4 regions of the Stenotrophomonas sp. 28608_Sma genome follow, and region 2 is predicted to be linked to each of the others. Evidence: predicted binding sites of a transcription regulator. Region 2 holds the regulator's gene; each other region holds the start of a gene.
What was found. The regulator FliA, encoded in region 2, starts transcription of late flagellar genes. The targets are predictions, from matches to a motif close to TAAAGTTTNNCNNNCNNNGGCCGATAA.
Positions count from the first base shown of each region.

Region 1: ACZLHH_RS06330 (GGDEF domain-containing protein) is a predicted target of FliA. The motif match lies at 2,428-2,454, and genes of this name have one in related genera.
Region 3: ACZLHH_RS20795 (methyl-accepting chemotaxis protein) is a predicted target of FliA. The motif match lies at 2,506-2,532, and genes of this name have one in related genera.
Region 4: ACZLHH_RS17460 (methyl-accepting chemotaxis protein) is a predicted target of FliA. The motif match lies at 2,418-2,444, and genes of this name have one in related genera.

Region 1 covers NZ_CM151308.1:1,379,680-1,384,484, reverse strand. Annotated here, with positions in the region: gene ACZLHH_RS06335 (TonB-dependent siderophore receptor) at 1-2,197, opposite strand, end outside; gene ACZLHH_RS06330 (GGDEF domain-containing protein) at 2,487-3,902, shown strand; gene ACZLHH_RS06325 (MFS transporter) at 3,998-4,805, opposite strand, start outside.
Region 2 covers NZ_CM151308.1:2,316,413-2,321,217, forward strand. Annotated here, with positions in the region: gene ACZLHH_RS10815 (chemotaxis protein CheA) at 1-784, opposite strand, end outside; gene ACZLHH_RS10820 (protein phosphatase CheZ) at 787-1,392, opposite strand; gene cheY (chemotaxis response regulator CheY) at 1,392-1,784, opposite strand; gene ACZLHH_RS10830 (RNA polymerase sigma factor FliA) at 1,842-2,585, opposite strand; gene ACZLHH_RS10835 (MinD/ParA family ATP-binding protein) at 2,582-3,469, opposite strand; gene flhF (flagellar biosynthesis GTPase FlhF) at 3,456-4,805, opposite strand, start outside.
Region 3 covers NZ_CM151308.1:4,406,446-4,411,250, reverse strand. Annotated here, with positions in the region: gene ACZLHH_RS20815 (DUF4434 domain-containing protein) at 1-16, shown strand, start outside; gene ACZLHH_RS20810 (MarR family winged helix-turn-helix transcriptional regulator) at 22-486, opposite strand; gene ACZLHH_RS20805 (S41 family peptidase) at 537-1,448, shown strand; gene ACZLHH_RS20800 (NAD-dependent epimerase/dehydratase family protein) at 1,547-2,440, shown strand; gene ACZLHH_RS20795 (methyl-accepting chemotaxis protein) at 2,651-4,805, shown strand, end outside.
Region 4 covers NZ_CM151308.1:3,684,631-3,689,435, reverse strand. Annotated here, with positions in the region: gene ACZLHH_RS17475 (hypothetical protein) at 1-659, shown strand, start outside; gene ACZLHH_RS17470 (M23 family metallopeptidase) at 595-1,272, opposite strand; gene ACZLHH_RS17465 (L,D-transpeptidase family protein) at 1,277-2,239, opposite strand; gene ACZLHH_RS17460 (methyl-accepting chemotaxis protein) at 2,474-4,600, shown strand; gene ACZLHH_RS17455 (hypothetical protein) at 4,687-4,805, opposite strand, start outside.

The DNA.
Region 1 (4,805 bases), 940 kb from region 2:
TCGCCGCGCCGGCATCGCTGCTGTTGGCCTCGCGGAACAGGCGCTTGTCGGCCAGGTTGTTCACGCCGAAACCGAAGCTGACCGTCTCGGTCACCTTGTAGCGCGCGCTCACGCCCCAGATGTTGTACGCACCACGGTCCTGCAGCGCGATCGACGGATCGCAGGTGCCGGTGCAGCGCGGATCATTGTTGATGTTGGTGGTGGCCGGCTTCTGCTTGCCGTAGAAGGTGCCGGTCAGCAGCACCGACAGCTTGTCGGTGGCCTGCCAGTCCAGCATCGTGTTGACGGTGTACTTCGGAATTACCGACAGCGGCTGGCCGGTGCTCTTGTTCTCGTTCTCCACCATGTAGGTGAAGTTGTTGCTCCACTTCAGGCGGTTGCCCTGCTCGCCCAGCAGCGGGACCACCAGGTTGCCTTCCAGACCCTGCACGATCGCCTTGGGTGCGTTCTCCCAGCGGAAGATGCGGCCCTTGGTGTCGGCGGTCAGCCCGATCTGGTTGTACCCGGCTTGGATCTTGTCCTTGTAGTCGTTGTGGAAGTAGGTCAACGACGCTTGCCAGCCGCTCTGCGGTGCCCACTCGATACCCAGTTCCTTGTTCAGGCTGGTTTCCGCCTTCAGGTCCGAGTTGCCGCGCATGTAGCAGCCGGCGCCCAGGCTCGGCAGTGCATTCGGGCAGCCATTGCCCCGGGTGTAATACAGATAGTCCGGATTCGACTGGTACAGGTTCGGCGCCTTGAATGCACGGGCGATACCGCCCTTCACCACCCAGTCGCTGTTGATGCGGAACTGCGCGTTGAGGCTGGGGCTGGTGTTGTTGCCGAACTGGCTGTGGTGGTCGAAGCGCAGGCCCGGGGTGACGATCCAGCGCTCGCCCAGGTAGATGTTGTCTTCCACGAACACGGCGGTGGTCTGCGCGTCGGACTTGCCGCGTGCGCGATCGGCCGACAGCCCCGGGATGCCGCCGCCGCTGCTGCTGGACTGGCTCATTGAGTACGGGTCGGTCAGGCGACTGTCCAGGTATTCAAAGCCCAGCGTCCAGATGTTCTCGGCACCACCCAGCGTGGTCGGGAAACTGACTTCGCCGTCCAGCTGGTAGTTGCGCAGGCGCGAGGTCGACCAGTCGGTGCCGTTGAAGCTGCCCTCCGGGCCACCGGCCAGGCCTTCGTTGATGCGCGAGTTGTTCACCGCCTCCACTGCAGCCGTTACCCGCGAGGTCACATCACCCCAGCGGCCGCGATGGGTGATCGCTCCGGTGTTGCGATACATGCGGTTGGTCTCGGCCTGCTGCTCGGCCAACGCCCCCAGATCGATCGGTGTCGAGGTACCGGTGGTGCTGACCGCGCGGTCGCCAGCATAGATGTTGCCCTGGCGACTGGTGCCGGCTTCGAATTCGACCACCTGGTTGGCGGTCACGTCCCAGCGCAGCAGCGCGTTGACATCGCGGTTCTTGACGCCCTCGCGACCGGCCGGCGGCACCGCGTTCGGATTCGTCGCGAAGTCACGATTGAGTTCCAGCGAATCGGCGTCGGTCTTGTTGAGATTGCCGTACAGGCGGAACGACAGGGTGTCGGTCATCGGCCCGCTCAGCTGCAGGCCGACGCGCTCGCTGCCGCCTTCGGCGCTGTGCTCGGGCACCAGGCCATACAGGTCGACCGCGCCGGTCAGGTCGCCGGTCGGGCGCTTGGTGATGATGTTGACCACGCCACCGGAAGCACCCGAGCCATAACGTGCCGCTGCAGGGCCACGCAGCACTTCGATGCGCTCGATCATTTCCGCCGGCACCCAGTTGGTATCGCCGCGGGTATTGCGCTCACCGCTGCGGCCCATGCGCACGGCATCACGCGCACCGATGCGCTTGCCGTCGACCAGGATCAGGGTGTTTTCCGGGCCCATGCCACGCAGATCGATCTGGCGGTTGTTGCCGTACTGGCCCGAGGCACTGTTGCCGGTCAGGTTGACGCCGGGCATGGTGCGCAGCAGCTCGGCGATGTCGTTGGCCGGCGGGCGCCTGGCGATGTCCTCTGCGGTGATGGTGGAGGTACCCAGGGCCTGGCGCGCGATCTGCGAGGCGGTGACGTGCACCGTGTCGATATCGGTGGCGTCGGTTTCGGCGTGGGCGGTCAGAGCGCTGCCGGCCAGCAGGGCGGCAACGGCAAGCGCCAGCGGGCGCGGCGAAAGGACAACGGCAGGGGACATGATCAGGACCTTCTGGCAGGGCTACGGGGCCTCTGGCAAAGGGCTTGAGGCAACGACGAGGGGGAGGCGGAGCAGTCCTGCAGCAGGCACCTGCAGCCCGTTCCGTGCGCGCATTCTCCCATCAATGCGATTGATTCTCAAATGCGTTCACTCATTGCCGCAGCGGCGCCGATGTGGTTTGCGCACCGTGCAACCCTGCACCGCGCGTAAACTGGCCGGCTAACCCGCCATCAACCGTATGCCGCCGCGGCCGATACCCGTGGTTTGCCGTACGCAGTCAGAGATCGACGTGGAACCACCCCAATTGGACGATGCCAGCCAGCCGCTGGCCGAGGCCTGGCAGCAGTGTCTGCTGCAGGCCGGCCCTGCCGCCACCGCGCTGCTCAAGGCCGCTGCTACCGATGCCCCACCCGCGCTGGCCCAGCGCTTTTACGAAGTACTGCTGCAGGACACCCGTGCGCGCCGTTTCCTGTCCCACGACCAGGTCAAGCAGCGCCTGCAGCCGGCCATGCAGCGCTGGCTGGCGCAGCTGCTGACCACTGATGCCAGCGGCATCGCCAACACCGTGGCCTCGCAGCGGATCATCGGCGACGTGCACGCCCGCGTCGGCATTCCGGTCGACCTGGTTACCCGCGGTGCGCGCGTGCTCAAGCACGAACTGTTCGTGCGCCTGCGCGACGATGCACCGGACAGCGACACCGCCTTTGCCGCCATCGACTGCCTCAGCGCGATCATGGATATCGCCATGGAAGGCATGACCCTGGCCTACACCCACGCGCGCGAGCGCTCCACCCGTGCCGACGCCGCCTACCGGCTGTTCTCGCTGGTACAGAACGTTGGTACCGAACGCGAGCGCCAGCGCGCACTGCTGCTGGACTGGGAAAACGCCCTGCTCTACGCGTTGGCCGGTCACGTGCAGGCCAGCGACAACGCCAGCCTGGCCACCTCGGAGTTCGGCCTGTGGTTCACTCACAAGGGCATCCCCAGCTTCGGCGAAAGCAGCGAAACGCAGCAGGTGGGCCAGTTGATGGCCCGCATTGATGGCCACCTGCAGCGCGCGAGCGGCGATGCTCCGGCGCAGCGACTGGCGGTGCTGCCGGCCATCCGCGAGGACCTGGCCGCCATCCGCACCCTGATGACACTGCTGTTCGAGCGCATCGGCGAACTGGATGCCGGCAGCGACGCGCTGACCAACCTGCTCAACCGTCGCTTCCTGCCCACCGTGCTGCGCCGGGAAATCGAGCTGGCCACACGCAACCGCGCACCATTCTCGCTGCTGCTGCTCGACCTGGATCACTTCAAGGCGATCAACGATGGCCACGGCCACGATGCCGGCGACCGCGCGTTGCAGCACGTCGCCGGCCTGCTCGGCCAGCTCACGCGCGGCAGCGACTACCTGTTCCGCTATGGCGGCGAAGAATTCGTGGTGGTACTGGTGGCTGCCAGCGAATCGCAGGCGACCGTGATCGCCGAGAGCCTGCGGCGGCAGATCGCACAGTCGCCGGTGGCACTGGCCAACGGCCAGGTGCTGGCACTGACCGCCAGCATCGGCGTGGCCGGCCACGACGGCCATCCGGACTACGAGCGGCTGATGGCCCGTGCCGACGCGGCAATGTACGAGGCCAAGCGCAGCGGCCGCAACCGCGTGGTGGTGGCCAGTGCGGACCTGCAGGAAGCCCCGGGACGGCGCGCACTGCAGCGATGACGGCAGGACAGGTAGAGTCGACCGCGGGTCGACTATCGCGCGCAGCGCGGGATTTTTCGCACGTTGGGTAAAGAGCAGTCGACTGACAGTCGACTCTACCGACAACCGGCACTACCGATGCGAGCGCCAGCCGCTGCCTTCACCGCCGCCACCCGCCACGCGGCCCACCACAGCAGCGCCAGCAACGCGATGCCTGCCCCCAGCAGGCACACGGCAGGCCAGCCATGGCGCGCCTGCATCCAGGGTCCGGCCGCTGCACCGGCACCACTGCCCACCGCATAGAACAGCATGTACAAAGCCACCAGGCGCCCATGCTGTTCTGCCGGTGCACGCAGCAGCAGCGCCTGGTTCGATACGTGCAGTGCCTGCCCACCGAGGTCGAGCACGATCACGCCCAACAGCAGCAACGACAGCGACTGCGGCAGGCCCAGCAAGGGCCACCACGCAACCAGCATCAACAACAGCGTACCGACGCTGACCGGATGCGCGAAACCACGGTCCATCCAGTGCCCTACCCGCGCCGCCAGCAGCGCACCGATCACCCCGGCCAGGCCCAGTGCTCCGATGGCGGCGGTCGACCAATGCAGCGGTGGCGCCGAGAGCGGCAAGGGTGCCGCCGCCCAGAACACATTGAGGCCGGCAAACAGCAGCAGTGCCAGCGGCCCACGTTCGCGCAGCGTTCGATCGCGGCGCAGCATGCCCAGCATCGAGCCCAGCAGCTCGCGCCAGCGTGGGGGAACCGACGGCACCGGTACTGGGGGCAGGCGCCGCCACAGCAGCGCCGCCAACCCCGCCATCACCATCGCTGACAACAGGTAGACCATCTGCCAGCCAAAGGCCGCCGCCACCGTACCGGACACCACGCGCGCCAGCAGCAGGCCGATGAACACGCCGCCCTGCACC
Region 2 (4,805 bases):
TCTTGAGCCGATTGCGTGACAGCACCAGTTCGCCGATCAGGTTGACGATCGCGTCCAGGCGCTTGGTGTCCACGCGCACGGTATGTTCGGCCTCGGCCAGCGGCTTGGCGGCCGGCTTCGCCACCGGTGCCGGTGCGGCGACCGGGCGCGGCGCTGCGATCGGTGCCGGTGCCACCACGGCCGCAGGCTTGGTGCCCGGTGCCGCGCCACCGTGCAGCTGGTCGAGCAGGGCTTCGAACTCGTCTTCGCTGATCAGTCCGTCGTCGGCCTTCTTCGCTGGCGCGACCGCGGTCGGCGCGTTGCCACCATGCAGCTGGTCGAGCAGCGCCTCGAATTCGTCGTCGGTGATCAGGTCGCTGCCACCCGCGGTGGGTGCTGCTGCGGCGGCGGGTGCAGCCACGGCACCGCCGTGCACGTCGAACTGTGCGATCAGGTCCGGCGGCGCATAGCCCGGCTCGGTGCCGGAGGAAACCGCGTCCAGCATCGACTGCAGGTAGTCCAGCGATTGCTGGGCCGCGTCGAAGTGGTGGGCCTGCAGCACGGCCTGGCCGGCACGTGCGGCGCCCAGCGCCTCTTCAGCGGCATGGCACAGCTCTACCATGGCGGTGACGCCGAGGAAGCCGGCGCCGCCCTTGAGCGTGTGGTAGCCGCGGAACACCGCGTTGAGCTGGTCGCTGTCCTGCGGTGCCTGCTCCAGCGACACCAGCTGTTCGCCGAGGCGATCCAGGATCTCCTGCGCCTCGATGATGAAATCGGCAGTGATGTCGTCGGATACCGCGCTCATGCTTACAGCCCCAGATCCGACAACAGGTCGTCGGCGTCGTTCTGCGAGACCGCGTGGCGGTCCAGTCCCTTCAGTGCCGGCCCGGCCAGTTCCGGGTCGGTGCGATGCTGTTCCGGCGGCAGGCCGAGCGCGCCGAAGCCTTCGTGCACGCGGCGGACGATGCCGACCACGCGACGGATGATCTGCCCGGTCAGGTCCTGGTAGCTCTGGGTCAGGGCGATCTCGGTCAGGTTGTGGCGGATGCGCTCGAGCTGCGCGTCCTGGCCCGGCTGCAGGCCTTCAGCGCGCAGCTGTTCGGTCAGGCTGCGGCATTCCTCGGCCAGGTCCAGGGTGCGGTGCGTCGCCTGTTCGGTCATCGCCACCACGTGGTCCAGTCGCGCGCAGGCGTCGTCCAGTTCGCCGGCTTCGCTCGGCACGGTCGGCAGTTCGCCCAGCGCCTGTCCCAGCTCGCGGGCCAGCCGCGAGAGGCCGCTCATCATCGGCTGCGTGCGCAGCGCGACCAGCCCATCGATGCGCTGCCGCCAGGCGGCCTCGTCACCGGACTCGAGTGCGTCCAGAGCCTCCTGCAGGCGCAGGGCGAGGGCGTTCTTGTCGACCGTGGTATCCATCAGGCGCTGGCCGCCAGGCGTTCGAAGATCTTGCCGAGCTTCTCTTCCAGCGTCTGCGCGGTGAACGGCTTGATGATGTAGCCGTTCACGCCGCTCTGGGCGGCTTCGATGATCTGCTCGCGCTTGGCTTCTGCCGTGACCATCAGCACCGGCAGGGTCTTCAGCTTGGCATCGGCACGGATGGCCTTGAGCAGCTCGATGCCGGTCATCACCGGCATGTTCCAGTCGGTGACCACGAAATCGAACGGCTGGCTCTGCAGCAGCGACAGCGCGGCATGCCCGTCCTCGGCTTCGGCGGTATTGGTGAAGCCCAGATCGCCCAGCAGGTTCTTGACGATTCGACGCATGGTCGAGAAGTCGTCGACGATCAGGATGCGCATGTTCTTGTTCAAAGCAGAATTCCTTTGTTGTTCATTCCGGACGGCCGGGGGCAGCCGCCTCGGGGATGTTCATTCTTCGAGGCCTGCGTCGGCAGCCTCGAACAGCTTCAGCCGGCCACGCAGGCGCAGTACCGCCTGGCCGTGGATCTGGCAGACCCGCGACTCGCTCACGCCGAGCACCGCGCCGATCTCCTTCAGGTTCAGTTCCTGCTCGTAGTACAGCGAGAGCACCAGTTGTTCGCGCTCGGGCAGGTGGCCGATGGCCTTGCCCAGCTCGCGACCGAACTCACCGCGCTCCAGTACCTGCTGCGGGGTCGGCCCGCCCTGGGCGACGGTGTCCAGCTCGCCCTGGTCCTCGATGCGCGATTCCAGGCTCAGCACCTGGCCACGTGCAGCGTCTTCCATCAGCCGCAGGTACTCAGGCAGCGGCATCTCCATCGCGGCGGCCACTTCAGTGGCGCTGGCGGCACGGCCACTGCTCTGTTCCAGGCGGCGGATGGTGGCGGCGGCATCACGTGCACGGCGGTGCACCGAGCGCGGGACCCAGTCACCACGGCGGATCTCGTCGATCATCGAACCACGGATGCGGATCGAGGCGTAGGTCTCGAAAGAAGCACCCTGGTCGGCGTCATAGCTGCGCGAGGCTTCGATCAGGCCCATCATGCCGGCCTGGATCAGGTCGTCGACCTCGACGCTGGCCGGCAGGCGCGCGGCCAGGTGGTGGGCGATGCGCCGCACCAGGTCCGAATGCTGGGCGATGACTTCGTTCGCCGCCGAGCGCTGCACTTCCCTGTACTGGGCTGCGCCTTTCATGCCGTCACCCCACGCTGCTTGAGGATGCGTTCGAGGAAGAACTCGACGCCGCCACGCGGTTCGGTCGGCGCCTGCCAGCGCGCGGTACGGCGCGCGATCTCGGTGATCGCCAGCGCCGCCGGGCTGGACGGATAGGCCTTCACCACCGGCTGCTGGCGCTGCACCGACAGGCGCAGCCAATCGTCCTGCGGCACGCAGCCCAGGTAGTTCAGCGAGACATCGGCGAGGAACTTCTCGCAGACGCGGGTCAGCTTTTCGTACAGCACGCGGCCCTCGTTCGGGTCGCGCACCATGTTGGCCACCACCTGGATGCGGTCCACGCCGCGCTCGCGCGACAGCACCTTGATCAGTGCGTAGGCGTCGGTGATCGAGGCCGGCTCGTCACAGACCACCACCACGGTGTCCTGTGCGGCCTGGCAGAAGGTCAGCACGCCATCGGTGATGCCCGCGGCAGTGTCCACCACCATGATGTCCAGCTCGCGCTCCAGCTCGGAGAACACGTTGACCAGGCCAACGTGCTCAGCCGGGGCCAGCTCGGCCATGTGGCGGCGGCCGGATGCGGCCGGGACCACCAGCACGCCGTTCGGGCCTTCGACGATGACGTCATCCAGCGTGCAGCGGCCGGCGACCAGGTCGGCCAGCGTAAAGGTGGGGTTCAGCCCCAGGATCACGTCGATGTTGGCCAGGCCGAGGTCGGCGTCCAGCAGCAGCGTGCGCTTGCCCATGCCAGCCAGTGCCACGGCCAGGTTGGCCGACACATTCGTCTTGCCCACGCCGCCCTTGCCGCCAGTGACCGCAATGGTGCGCACAGGGCCGAGCGGCTCGCTGCGGGTGGCCGACAGCGGGAAGGTCTTGGTCAGCTTGGCGTACTCACGCGACGGCATGGTTCAACTCCGGGTTGCAGGGCATATCGGCCGCGCGGCGCAAATCTTCAAGGCGAAGTACAAGATTGGCTGCACTGGCCCGGTGCAGGTCCTCCGGGACGTCCTGGCCATCGGTCACCCAGGTGATCGGCAGGGCATGATCCACGGCCACCGACAGGGCGTTGCCGAAGCGGCCGGTCTCGTCCAGCTTGCTCAGTACCAGGCCCTGCAGGTTGGCGGCGCCGAAGCGGCGGACCACCTCGTCCATGTCGCCGAAGCTGGTGTTGGCCGGCAGCACCAGCAGGGTGCGGACCTGGCGGGCGGCACGCAGCCACTGCAGCTGGGCGGCCAGTGCGCGGTCGCGCGGGCCCAGGCCGGCGGTGTCGATCAGCACCAGCTTGTAGTCCTTCAAGCGTTCCAGCAGCTGGTCCAGGTCGGTGCCGCTGTTGGCCTCATGCACCGCGATGCCGAGCTGGCGGCCGTAGCCGTACAGCTGCTCGCGGGCACCGATGCGGGTGGTGTCGGTGGTGACCAGGGCCACGTCACGCGGCGCGTGCTTCTCGGCGAAGCGCGAGGCCAGCTTGGCGATGGTGGTGGTCTTGCCAGCGCCGGTCGGTCCGACCAGGGCGATCACGCCGCCTTCTTCCAGCGGGTCGACCGGGGCGATCGGCAGCTTGCGCGAAATCAGCCCCAGCATCAGGCCGCGGCCACGGTGGGCTTCGGTCTCCAGTGGGATCTGCATGGCCACGTCGCGGGCCAGGCCGGCATCGAAGCCATACTCGTCCATCAGGTCCAGCGCGGTGGCGCGCACCGGGCAGCCGCGCAGGCGCTCGTCGGTGAAGCGGTTCATCTCGCGCTCGATCACATGGCGCATGCCGGCCACTTCCTGGCGCAGCTGGCGGATCTCGGCGTCGTCCTGGGCCACCAGGGTCAGTGCCGGGGCTGGGGCCAGCACGGGGGCAGCGCCGGTTTCGTCGCTGGCTTCGACCGGTGCCGGTTCGCTGGCGACGATCCCGGATTGCGCTTCGGTCACGGCAGCGGTCGGCAGCGGCGGCGGCTGCACGGCCGACGCCGCGCTTTCGTGATGCGTCTCGTGCGGCGGGTCGATCTGGAAGCGGGCGCGGTTGGCCGGTGCGGCGGTGCTGGGTGCCGGTGCGACGATGGCTTCAGCGAACGGAGCGAAGATCTGATCCGGCAGCGCCGGTTCGTTGACGGCGGCGCGCGCGAGGGTGGCGGCGAAGCCGGTGCTGCCGCGGGTCGGCACGATCTCGTCGGCGCTGTCCAGGGTGCGGCCGGTGGCGCCGACCGCAGCGCGGGCGAGGGCAGCCACGGCCGAGGTGGTTGCGGCGACCGGTTC
Region 3 (4,805 bases), 2.1 Mb from region 2:
GGCGGCCGAGCAGTAAGCGCCTCAGCGTTGGGGCGTGCCACGCAGTCGCTGCGCGAACGGCCGCTGTTCAAGCGCCTGCAGTGCCTCGCGCAGCACCTGCTCCAATGACTGTCCAAGATCGGCATCGAGGCTGCGCGCCGCGCGTGCCGTGGCCCGCCACTGCGCCTGCAGCGCCGGCAATGCCTGCAACGCGCGCGGGCTCATCTGCAGGATGCGCTCGCGGCTGTCTTCACCGACCGCAGCGTGCAGCCAGCCGTCGCGCACCATTGCTGAAACCGTCTGGCTGAGCGCCGAATGGCTGAGCCCGCAGGCCAGTGCGAGATCCTTGATGCGGCAGGGTCCCTGCGCCATCAGCGTGCGCAGCACCGGGGTGTAGCGCGGCCGGTAGTCCAGCTTCAGGTCGCGGTAGGCCTGCTCGACCGCCGGGTCCAGCTGGTCGAGCAGGGCCCGCAGCAGTGTTCCCAGGGTGGCATGTTGGAGATCCATGGTGGCGATGATATATAAGCACTTACATATCATCAACATGGGGTGCGGTCATGGCGGTTTCGTGGATGCTGGGCGCGCTGCTGGCGGCGTCCTGCCCGGCCCAGGACGCGGTGCTGCAGGCGGCGGCCACGGCGATACAGGCGCAGTACCTGGACGTGGCCGAAGGCGCGCGCATTGCCGAGGCCGTGCGCGGCTGGTCCACCCAACAGCGCTATGTGGACAGCTGCGCGGACCCCAAGGCGTTCAGCGCACGCTTGAACCAGGATCTGGACGTGTTCGATGGCCACTTCCATGTCGAGCGGGTGGATGCCCGCGCCGGCCAGGACGACTGGCTGATGGCCTGGCGCGCGGATGCGCGCAGCAATGGTGCGGGCGTGCGCGAGGTGCGGGTGCTGGAAGGCAACATCGGTTACCTGCGCCTGAGCACCTTCTATCCGCTCGATCTGGCCCGGCCGAAGCTGGCTGCTGCCTTCACCCTGCTGGCCGACACCGACGGCCTGGTGCTGGACCTGCGCCAGAACGGTGGTGGCGATGACGGCAGTGCGGACCTGCTGGTGCGGACCCTGCTGGCGGCGGAGATCACCCAGGTGCAGTCACTGCAACGCCGTGGCCAGCGCAGTCCGGTACCGTTGCCACCGGCGAGCCTGGGGCTGTACCTGAAGCCGCTGGTGGTGCTGATCGACCGCCGCACCGGGTCGGCCGCCGAATTCGTCGCGTACTCGCTGCAGGCGCAGGGGCGGGCACGTGTCGTTGGTAGTCGAAGTGGCGGCGCGGCACATATGTTCGATGATCCTGTGCTGCTGCCGGATGGCTATCAGATCAGCATTCCCGACCGGCAGCCGATCAACCTCCGTACCGGAACCAACTGGGAACGCACCGGCGTCACGCCTGATGCAGCAGGCGGTGACGATCCGCTGTTCGTCGCCCGGCAGCTGCTGGCCCGATCGGCATCGCCAGAATGAACGCACAATTGCAACCGCGCCCTATCGCAGACGACATGCAGCGTGCCTAGAATCGATGCATCCCGGTAGTTCCCGGGCGCTTCGAGTGAATGGACTCAATGAAGATTCTGTTGACCGGCAGTTCCGGGCGGATCGGGCGTGCGATCTTCGGCGCGCTGGCGGCGGCCCACGAAGTGGTGGGGCTGGATCGCAGCCCATTCGCCACCACCCGCATCATTGCCGATGTCACCGATCGTCAGGCCGTGAAGCGGGCAGTGCAGGGCGTCGACGCGGTGATCCATACCGCCGCCCTGCACGCACCCCATGTCGGCCTGGTGCCGGATGCGGTATTCCAGCAGATCAATGTGGAGGCGACTGCACACCTGTTGCAGGCTGCCCGCGAGGCCGGTGCACGCCGCTTCGTGCTGACCAGCACCACGGCGCTGTATGGCCATGCGGTGGTGGCGGGCGGTTGCCGCTGGATCGATGAAGATACCGAGCCGCTGCCACGCACCATCTACCATCGCAGCAAGCTGCAGGCCGAGGCATTGGCTGAAGCCGCTGCGGCGCCGGGCTTCAGCGTGCGCGTGCTGCGCATGGCCCGCTGTTTCCCCGAGCCACCGGAGCGGATGGCGATGTTCCGCCTGCACCGCGGCATCGACGCGCGCGACGTGGCCAGCGCACATGCCGCGCTGCTGCACGATGAGGGCGCTGCCTTCGCACGCTACATTGCCTGCGCACCGACGCCGTTCCTGCGCGAGGATTGCCTGGAACTGGCGACCCAGCCTCGCAGGGTACTGGCCCGCCGCGCCCCGCAGTTGCTGGCCGAGTTCGAGCGCCGTGGCTGGCCGCTACCGCTGAGCATTGACCGCGTCTACGACAGTGCACTGATGCGCAGCACACTGGGCTGGCAGCCGCGCTTCGGCCCGGACGACGTGCTGCAGCAGTACGCGGTTGGCAGCATCGAGGTGCTGCCGCGGGCGGAATGGATCAAGGACCGCGTGGCCGAATAGGGCGGCAGCCGGGCGGGTTCCTGACCCGACCCTGAGCAGGTTCAGGAATGTGCAGATGGACCGCCTCAACCTCGTTCGCAGGCGGCCGCTAACCCGGTGCGCTTCCAGCGCCGGGCGTGTCCCGGCGGCCGGTGGCCTGCGCGACGGATCGCGCACCTGCGCGGTGCCCTCGCGGTGCCGGTCGTCCTGAACTGCCTTGCGGATCCTTCCATGCCTTCTCCCCGTTCCGCCGCTGCCCGCCGCCCGGGCAGCATCGCCCACAAGCTGATGCTGGGCACCGCTGCGATCGCGCTGCTGTGCTTCGGCCTGACTGCGTTCCTGATCTACCGCCAGGCCAGCGCCAGCCTGATCGACGCCTCGCGCCAGACCATGGCCAGCGAAGCCACCGCCGAAGCCCGCCAGGTCGCGGCCGATCTGGGCACCGCCTTTGCCAGCAACGACGCCATGGTCGAGGCCGTGCTCGCCCAGCGCGCGCGCGGCGATGTTCCGGACCGTGCCAGCCTGGCTGCCGTGCTGGGCGAGCAGCTGCGCACCCACCCCGAGTGGCTGGGCAAGAGCACCATGTGGGAGGCCGACGCCTTCGATGGCAAGGATGCCGAGTTCGTCAACACCGAAGCGCACGATGCCACCGGTCGTTACATGAGCTACTGGGCCTGGCACGACGGCAAGCCGCAGCAGTCGACGATGACCGACTACACCGAGACGGCCAGTGGCTCCGGTGACTGGTACATGGTGCCCAGCCGCGACAAGCTGGCGAAGGTAAGCGAGCCCTACGCCTACGACATCGGTGGCCAGCAGGTGCTGATGAGCACGCTGAGCACGCCGATCATCGAAAACGGCCGGTTCCTCGGTGTATTTACTGTGGACTTCTCGCTGGCGGCGCTGCAGAAGCACCTGGCCACGCTGAAGCCGATGGGCGCCGGGCGCGTCGAACTGCTCTCGCCAAATGGCGTGGTGCTGGCCTCGGCCAATGCCGCCGAAATCGGCAAGCCGCGTGGCGACGCATTGACCCGCAGCATGCTGGCAGACATCGCCGCCGACCGCCGGTTCGAAGCCTTCACTCCGGATGCCGCCGGCAACGTGCGCGTATACGTGCCGCTGCGTGTGGGCGATGCGCCGCAGCGCTTTGCACTGGGTGTGGTGATGCCGCACGCGGTGATCGTGGCCGAGGCGCGCCAGCTGCTGTGGCTGACCCTGCTGGTTGGTGTGGTGGCCGCGCTGACGCTGAGTGCCGGTGTCTATGTGCTGCTGCGCCGGTTGGCGATCCGCCCACTGGCCGAAGCCGTGCGCGTGGCCGGCGACGTCGCCGCGGGCAAGCTGGACAGCACCCTGCCGGCACGCAGCAACGACGAAGTGGGCCGCCTGCTGGACGCGATGCAGGGCATGCGGGGGCAGCTGCAGTCGGTGATGGCGGCGCAGGCGGAAATGGCGCGTCGCCATGACGCCGGTGAAATCAGCTACCGCATGGACGCCTCGGCGTTCCCGGGTGAGTACGGCCGGATGGTGGCTGACAGCAACCAGCTGGTGGCCTCCAGCAACGCCGTCACCCAGCGCCTGGTCGACGTGATGCAGCGCTATGCGGTGGGTGACCTGAGCGTGGACATGGAAGCGCTGCCGGGCGAGAAGGCGGTGTTCACCGCTGCAATGGCCACCACCAAGAGCAACCTGGCGGCGATCAACGATCAGATCCAGCAGCTGGCCGCTGCCGCAGCAGCCGGTGATTTCGCGGTGCGCGGCGACACGCTGCGCTTCGACCACGACTTCCGCCGCATGGTGGAAACCCTCAACACCATGATGCAGGTCAGCGACCACAACCTGGCCGAGCTGTCGACGCTGCTGCGCGCGATTGCCGCAGGCGACCTCAGCGCGCGCATGCAGGGCGACTTCCACGGCGTGTTCGCGGTGATGCGCGACGATGCCAACAGCACCGTGCAGCAGCTGACCCAGATCGTTGGCCAGATCCAGCAGTCGGCGGCCAGCATCCGCCTGGCGGCGGGTGAGATTGCCGCCGGCAACAGTGACCTGTCGCGCCGCACCGAGCAGCAGGCGGCGAACCTGGAAGAGACCGCGGCCTCGATGGAAGAGCTGACCTCCACGGTGCGCCAGAATGCCGACCACGCGCTGCAGGCCAACACCCTGGCCGGCTCCGCAGCGGGCGTGGCCAGCGAAGGCGGGCAGGTGGTCAGCCAGGTGGTGCAGACCATGGAACAGATCGAGGCCTCCTCGCAGCGCATTGCCGAGATCATTTCGGTAATCGATGGCATCGCGTTCCAGACCAACATCCTGGCGCTGAACGCGGCGGTGGAAGCGGCGCGTGCCGGCGAACAGGGCCGCGGATTCGCCGTGGTCGCCAGCGAAGTGCGCG
Region 4 (4,805 bases), 1.4 Mb from region 2:
TAACGGTGGTGCGGATCACCCTGTGGGTGATGTGGAGCCTGTGGGCGCTTGCCTGCGCGGTGCTGGTGCTGGGCGCGATCGCCAACCACATGGCCTCACGCACGCAGGTGCTGCCTCTGGTGCTGAGCCCGGGTGCGACGGCCGAGGTCACGGTCTACCGCTTCATCGATGACCAATTGCGGCTGCGCCTGCGTTACGCGGATGACGGTACTTCCACGGCGATCGATCCTGAGGTGCGCCTGCGCGTGGAAACCCCGACAGATCAGACCGACTTCCGCGCCGAAACGCGTTCGGGCGTGCCGGGTTCCGGCATCACCCGCGCGCTGGAATCGGTTGAGCCTGCTGGATTTGCCGCCTCGTACTTCGGTTATGGCCGGGGGGATGCGCTGCCGCGCGGGCGCTCGTGGCTGCGGCTGACTGTGCTGGAGGTCGACCCGGCGCTGGCCGGTCGCACGGCCTCGGTGGAACTGCTGCCACCGATGGACGTACTGAAGCTGACCGACCTGGACTACGCGTGGCTGTGGCCGTTCTTCTTCTGGAAGGTGGCGGCGTTGTTCCTGCTGATTCCGGGCGCTGCGCTGGTGGCATTCACCATCACCTTGCGGCACTGGCAGCGTCAGGCGTCGAAGCCGCCTGTTTCAACAGCGGATACGGATTGATCGACTCTCCCTTCCACCACTGTCTTTCCGGGCCCAGCACGTGCACCTCGAAATGCAGGTGCGGGGCCTCGGCGCTGGCGTTACCGGTGCTGCCCACGTAACCGATCACCTCTCCGCGCTTGATCACCTGCTTCTCCGCCAGGCCATCGGCGTAGCGCTGCAGATGCGCGTAGTAGTAGCACCAGCGCCCGCTGGGCTCGAACTGGTAAATCGTCAAGCCGCCGCGCTCGCTGTCGAACAGTTTTTCAACCGTTCCATCGGCCACCGCCAGCACCGGCGTACCGGTATCGGCCATGATGTCGATGGCATCGTGCACGCGACCCTCGCTGCGCGCATCGGTGAACGTGTCGCGCAGCTGGGAGGCCAGGACGCCCTGTACCGGCAGCAGCAGACCCGACGGCGCATCCGCAGTCCGCGCGGCTGACGGTGCGGTGGCGGCGGGGGCAGGGGCCGTGTCGAGCGGCGCTACGGATCCCTTGGCCGGCGCCACAGCTGCTGCCGGTTGTGCTTCCGGCAGCGATTCGGCTACCGGCTCGCCTGCATCGCGGCGCAGCCACCAGCCTGCACCCAGCCCCAGCAGAACGCCCAGCACGATCAGTTGCGAAAGGCGCATCGGCTCACTCCTGCATCACCACGGGTACCGAGGTATCCACGGCATCGGCCACGCGCAGCGCATCCCAGTTGGTCATGCGCACGCAGCCATGCGATTCGGTCTTGCCCACATGGCCGGGTTCGGGCGTGCCATGCAGGCCGTAATGCGGCTTGGACAGATCGATCCAGACCCGCCCGACCGGATTGTTCGGGCCCGGTGCCAGGGTGGCCTTCTTTTCGCCCTTGCGGGCATCCCAGAACAGTTTCGGGTTGTAGTGGAACGGCGGGTCGCGGTAAACGCCCAGGATCTTCCATTCGCCGATCGGTAACGGGTCGTGCTGGCTGCCCGACGACACCGGCACCTGTGCGATCACCTTGCCCTGCGCATCCAGCAGCTGCAGCGTGGAGTCGGATTTGTCGACCACGATCTTCGCCGCCTTTGGCAATGCGGCCAGTGCGATGTTGGGTACCTGGATGCGGCTGCCAGCCTTGGTCAGGTCCACGCCGGGATTGAGCGCCTTCATCAGCTCAGGGGAGGCATGGAAGCGCTCGCCGAGGGCTTCTTCCACACTGCCGTAGCCCAGCGATGTGAGCTTGGCCTGGGCGGCGGGCCCTTTCGGAGTGGCCTGGAACGGACCGGCGACATCCTCAGCAGTCAGCGTGTAGCTGGCCAGCGGCCCAACGGTATCGGCCTGCAGGGCCTTCCAGGTGGTGTCGTCCAGTTCGCCCGTTACGTCCAGCCCATGCGCTGCCTGGAAACCCGACACCGCGCGTCGCTGGTTGCTGCCCACTTCGCCGTCGATCTGGCCAGGGGAGAAGTTCGCGCGATCCAGCAGCACCTGGGCGTGCAGCGCGGAGTGGGGTGCGGTGTCCGGTCCGGCCGTTTCGGCAATGGGTGCGGGCAGGTGGGGCGGCGGCGCCTGCGCGAAGGCTGGCGACGCCAGCAGCGAGAGAGCGAGCAGGGTGGATCGGGACACGGGCAAGGGCATTGGGATCTCCAGCAGGTCACGCCACCACCTTGCCCGCAGCAGCCGCCGAGCCACCGTGAAAGGGATCTGACGTCCGCATGAGCAGTCGCGCCCACCGCAGTCAATTCCCGTGTCCAGAAGCGGCCGGGCCGGGGCTCACCAAGGTGAACGGTGGCCGACGCTATCGACGGACGGCGATCAAGATTGCCTGCCGGGCCGCCGATAAGGGCGCATCCCCCCGTTTTGGATACCCCCATGAACTACTTGAGGAACGTCAGGGTTGCCTGGCGTCTTGGGCTGGGCTTTGGCCTGTTGCTGCTGCTGGTTGCCGCCGTGGTGGCCACCGGCGCCACCGCCAGTGTCGTGCAGAAGCGCGCGATGCAGCAGGTGGTCGACGTCAGCGTAGCCAAGGTGCGCCTGTTGTCGCAGATGCTCGATGCCAACAACCAGATGATGGTGGTGCGTCGCGAGATGCTGATCCGCCAGGGCGACGACCGTGGCCACGACGAGCAGCGCATCGCCGATCTGGTGAAGCGCTACGAGGCCAGCTGGACCGCCTATCAGGCGCTGCCCAGCGACGCCGACGGCAAGGCCATCGCTGAAACCATCGCCGCCAAGCGTGCCATTGCGCGTCCACTCAACAAGCAGACCAGCGAACTGATGGAGCAGGGCGACTACCCGGGCGCCATAGCGCTGACCCTGGGCCCGGTGCAGGAAGCGGCAAACGGCTGGAACAAGGCGCTGTCCGATGGCGTGGACTTCGAAGAGAAGGAAAGCCGTGAGGCAGCCGCCGAGGCGATCCGCCTGGGCGAGCGCAGCCTGCTGCAGCTGCTGGTGCTGGGCGGCGTCGCGCTTCTGGTGGGCATCGGTGCCTCGGTGATGATCGGCCGCAGCCTGACCGGCCCGCTGGCCCGCGCGGTGAACCTGGCCGAGCGCCTGTCCAAGGGCCAGCTGGACCAGGAGTTCCGCCTTGGTGGCCGTGACGAACTGACCCAGCTGGGCGAGGCGATGGCCAGCGTGCGGCAGAGCGTGCAGGCGGCGATCGGCGCGCAGCTGCAGATGGCCGAACAGCATGAGGCCGGTGCGATCCGCTATCGCATGGACGCCAGTGCGTTCCCCGGTGATTTCGGCCGCATGGTGCAGGCCACCAACAGCCTGGTCGAATCGCACGTCCAGGTGGAGATGCTGATGGCCGAGGTGATGCAGCGCTACGCCATCGGTGACCTCAGCCGTGATCTGCCGGACTACCCGGGCGAGAAGGGCACACTGACCCGCACCCTGGCGGCGGTGAAGCAGAGCCTGATGGCGATCAACGCGCAGATCGATGAACTGGCCCGCGCCGCACGCGCCGGTGATTTCAGCATGCGTGGCGATGCCGCAGCGTTCCAGTACCAGTTCAAGGCGATGGTCGAGCACCTCAACGGCATGATGGCCAGTTCGCAGGCCAGCATCGCCGACGTCTCCGACGTGCTGCGTGCAATCTCGCACGGCGACCTGACCGCACGCATGGAGGGCGAGTACGACGGTGTGTTCGCGCGCATGCGCGACGACGCCAACACCACCACCGCACAGCTGACCGGCATCGTGCGGGGCATCCAGGTGGCCGCCGACAGCATCAACAACGCAGCGCAGGAACTGGCCGCCGGCAACAACGACCTGTCGCGCCGCACCGAGCAGCAGGCCGCCAACCTGGAAGAGGCCGCAGCATCGATGGAGGAGCTGACCTCCACCGTGCGCCAGAATGCCGAGCTGGCCCGTCAGGCCGACAGCGAAGCGCATGCCGCCGGTGCCGCAGTGCGCGAGACCGAGCAGGCAATGGCACAGATGGCATCGGTGATGGGCGAGATCGATCAGTCATCGGCACGCATCTCGGAGATCTCCACGGTGATCGACGGCATCGCGTTCCAGACCAACATCCTGGCGCTGAATGCTGCGGTGGAAGCCGCCCGTGCGGGCGAGCAGGGCCGTGGGTTTGCCGTGGTTGCCAGCGAAGTGCGCACGCTCGCACAGCGTGCCGGTGTCGCCGCCAAGGAGATCAAGGAACTGATCGAAGATGCCGCTGCGAAGGTGAAGAGCGGCCTGGCAGTGACGGTCGAATCGGAAGCCGCGATCGCGCGCGTAGCCCAGGCAAGTTCGCGCACCACCCAGCTGATGAGCGACATCGCAGCGGCCAGCAAGGAACAGGCCGCCGGTATCGAGCAGGTCAACCAGGTGGTGGTGCAGATGGACCAGGTGACCCAGCAGAACGCTGCGCTGGTGGAAGAAGCCACCGCGGCGAGCCGCGCGCTGGAAGAACAGGCGCATGCGCTGACCACGTCGGTTTCGGTGTTCAAGGTGGAGCAGGGCGCGCGCATGCCCATCATGCCTGCTCAGGCGGCGTAAGCAACCTGCGACTGGATGTTGGATGGCGCCCTGCATGCGCTCCCGCGTGCAGGGCGTCGATGCGCGCAACCGGTCCGTGCCGTTGGCTAGCGCCCGCGCGCGGCGCGTTCGATCAGCCAGCCGGCTGCGTACAGCAACAGCAGTGTTGGCGGAAGCAGCACTGCATACGCGGTCGACCAGGGTTTGCCGTACAGCAGGCTGCCTG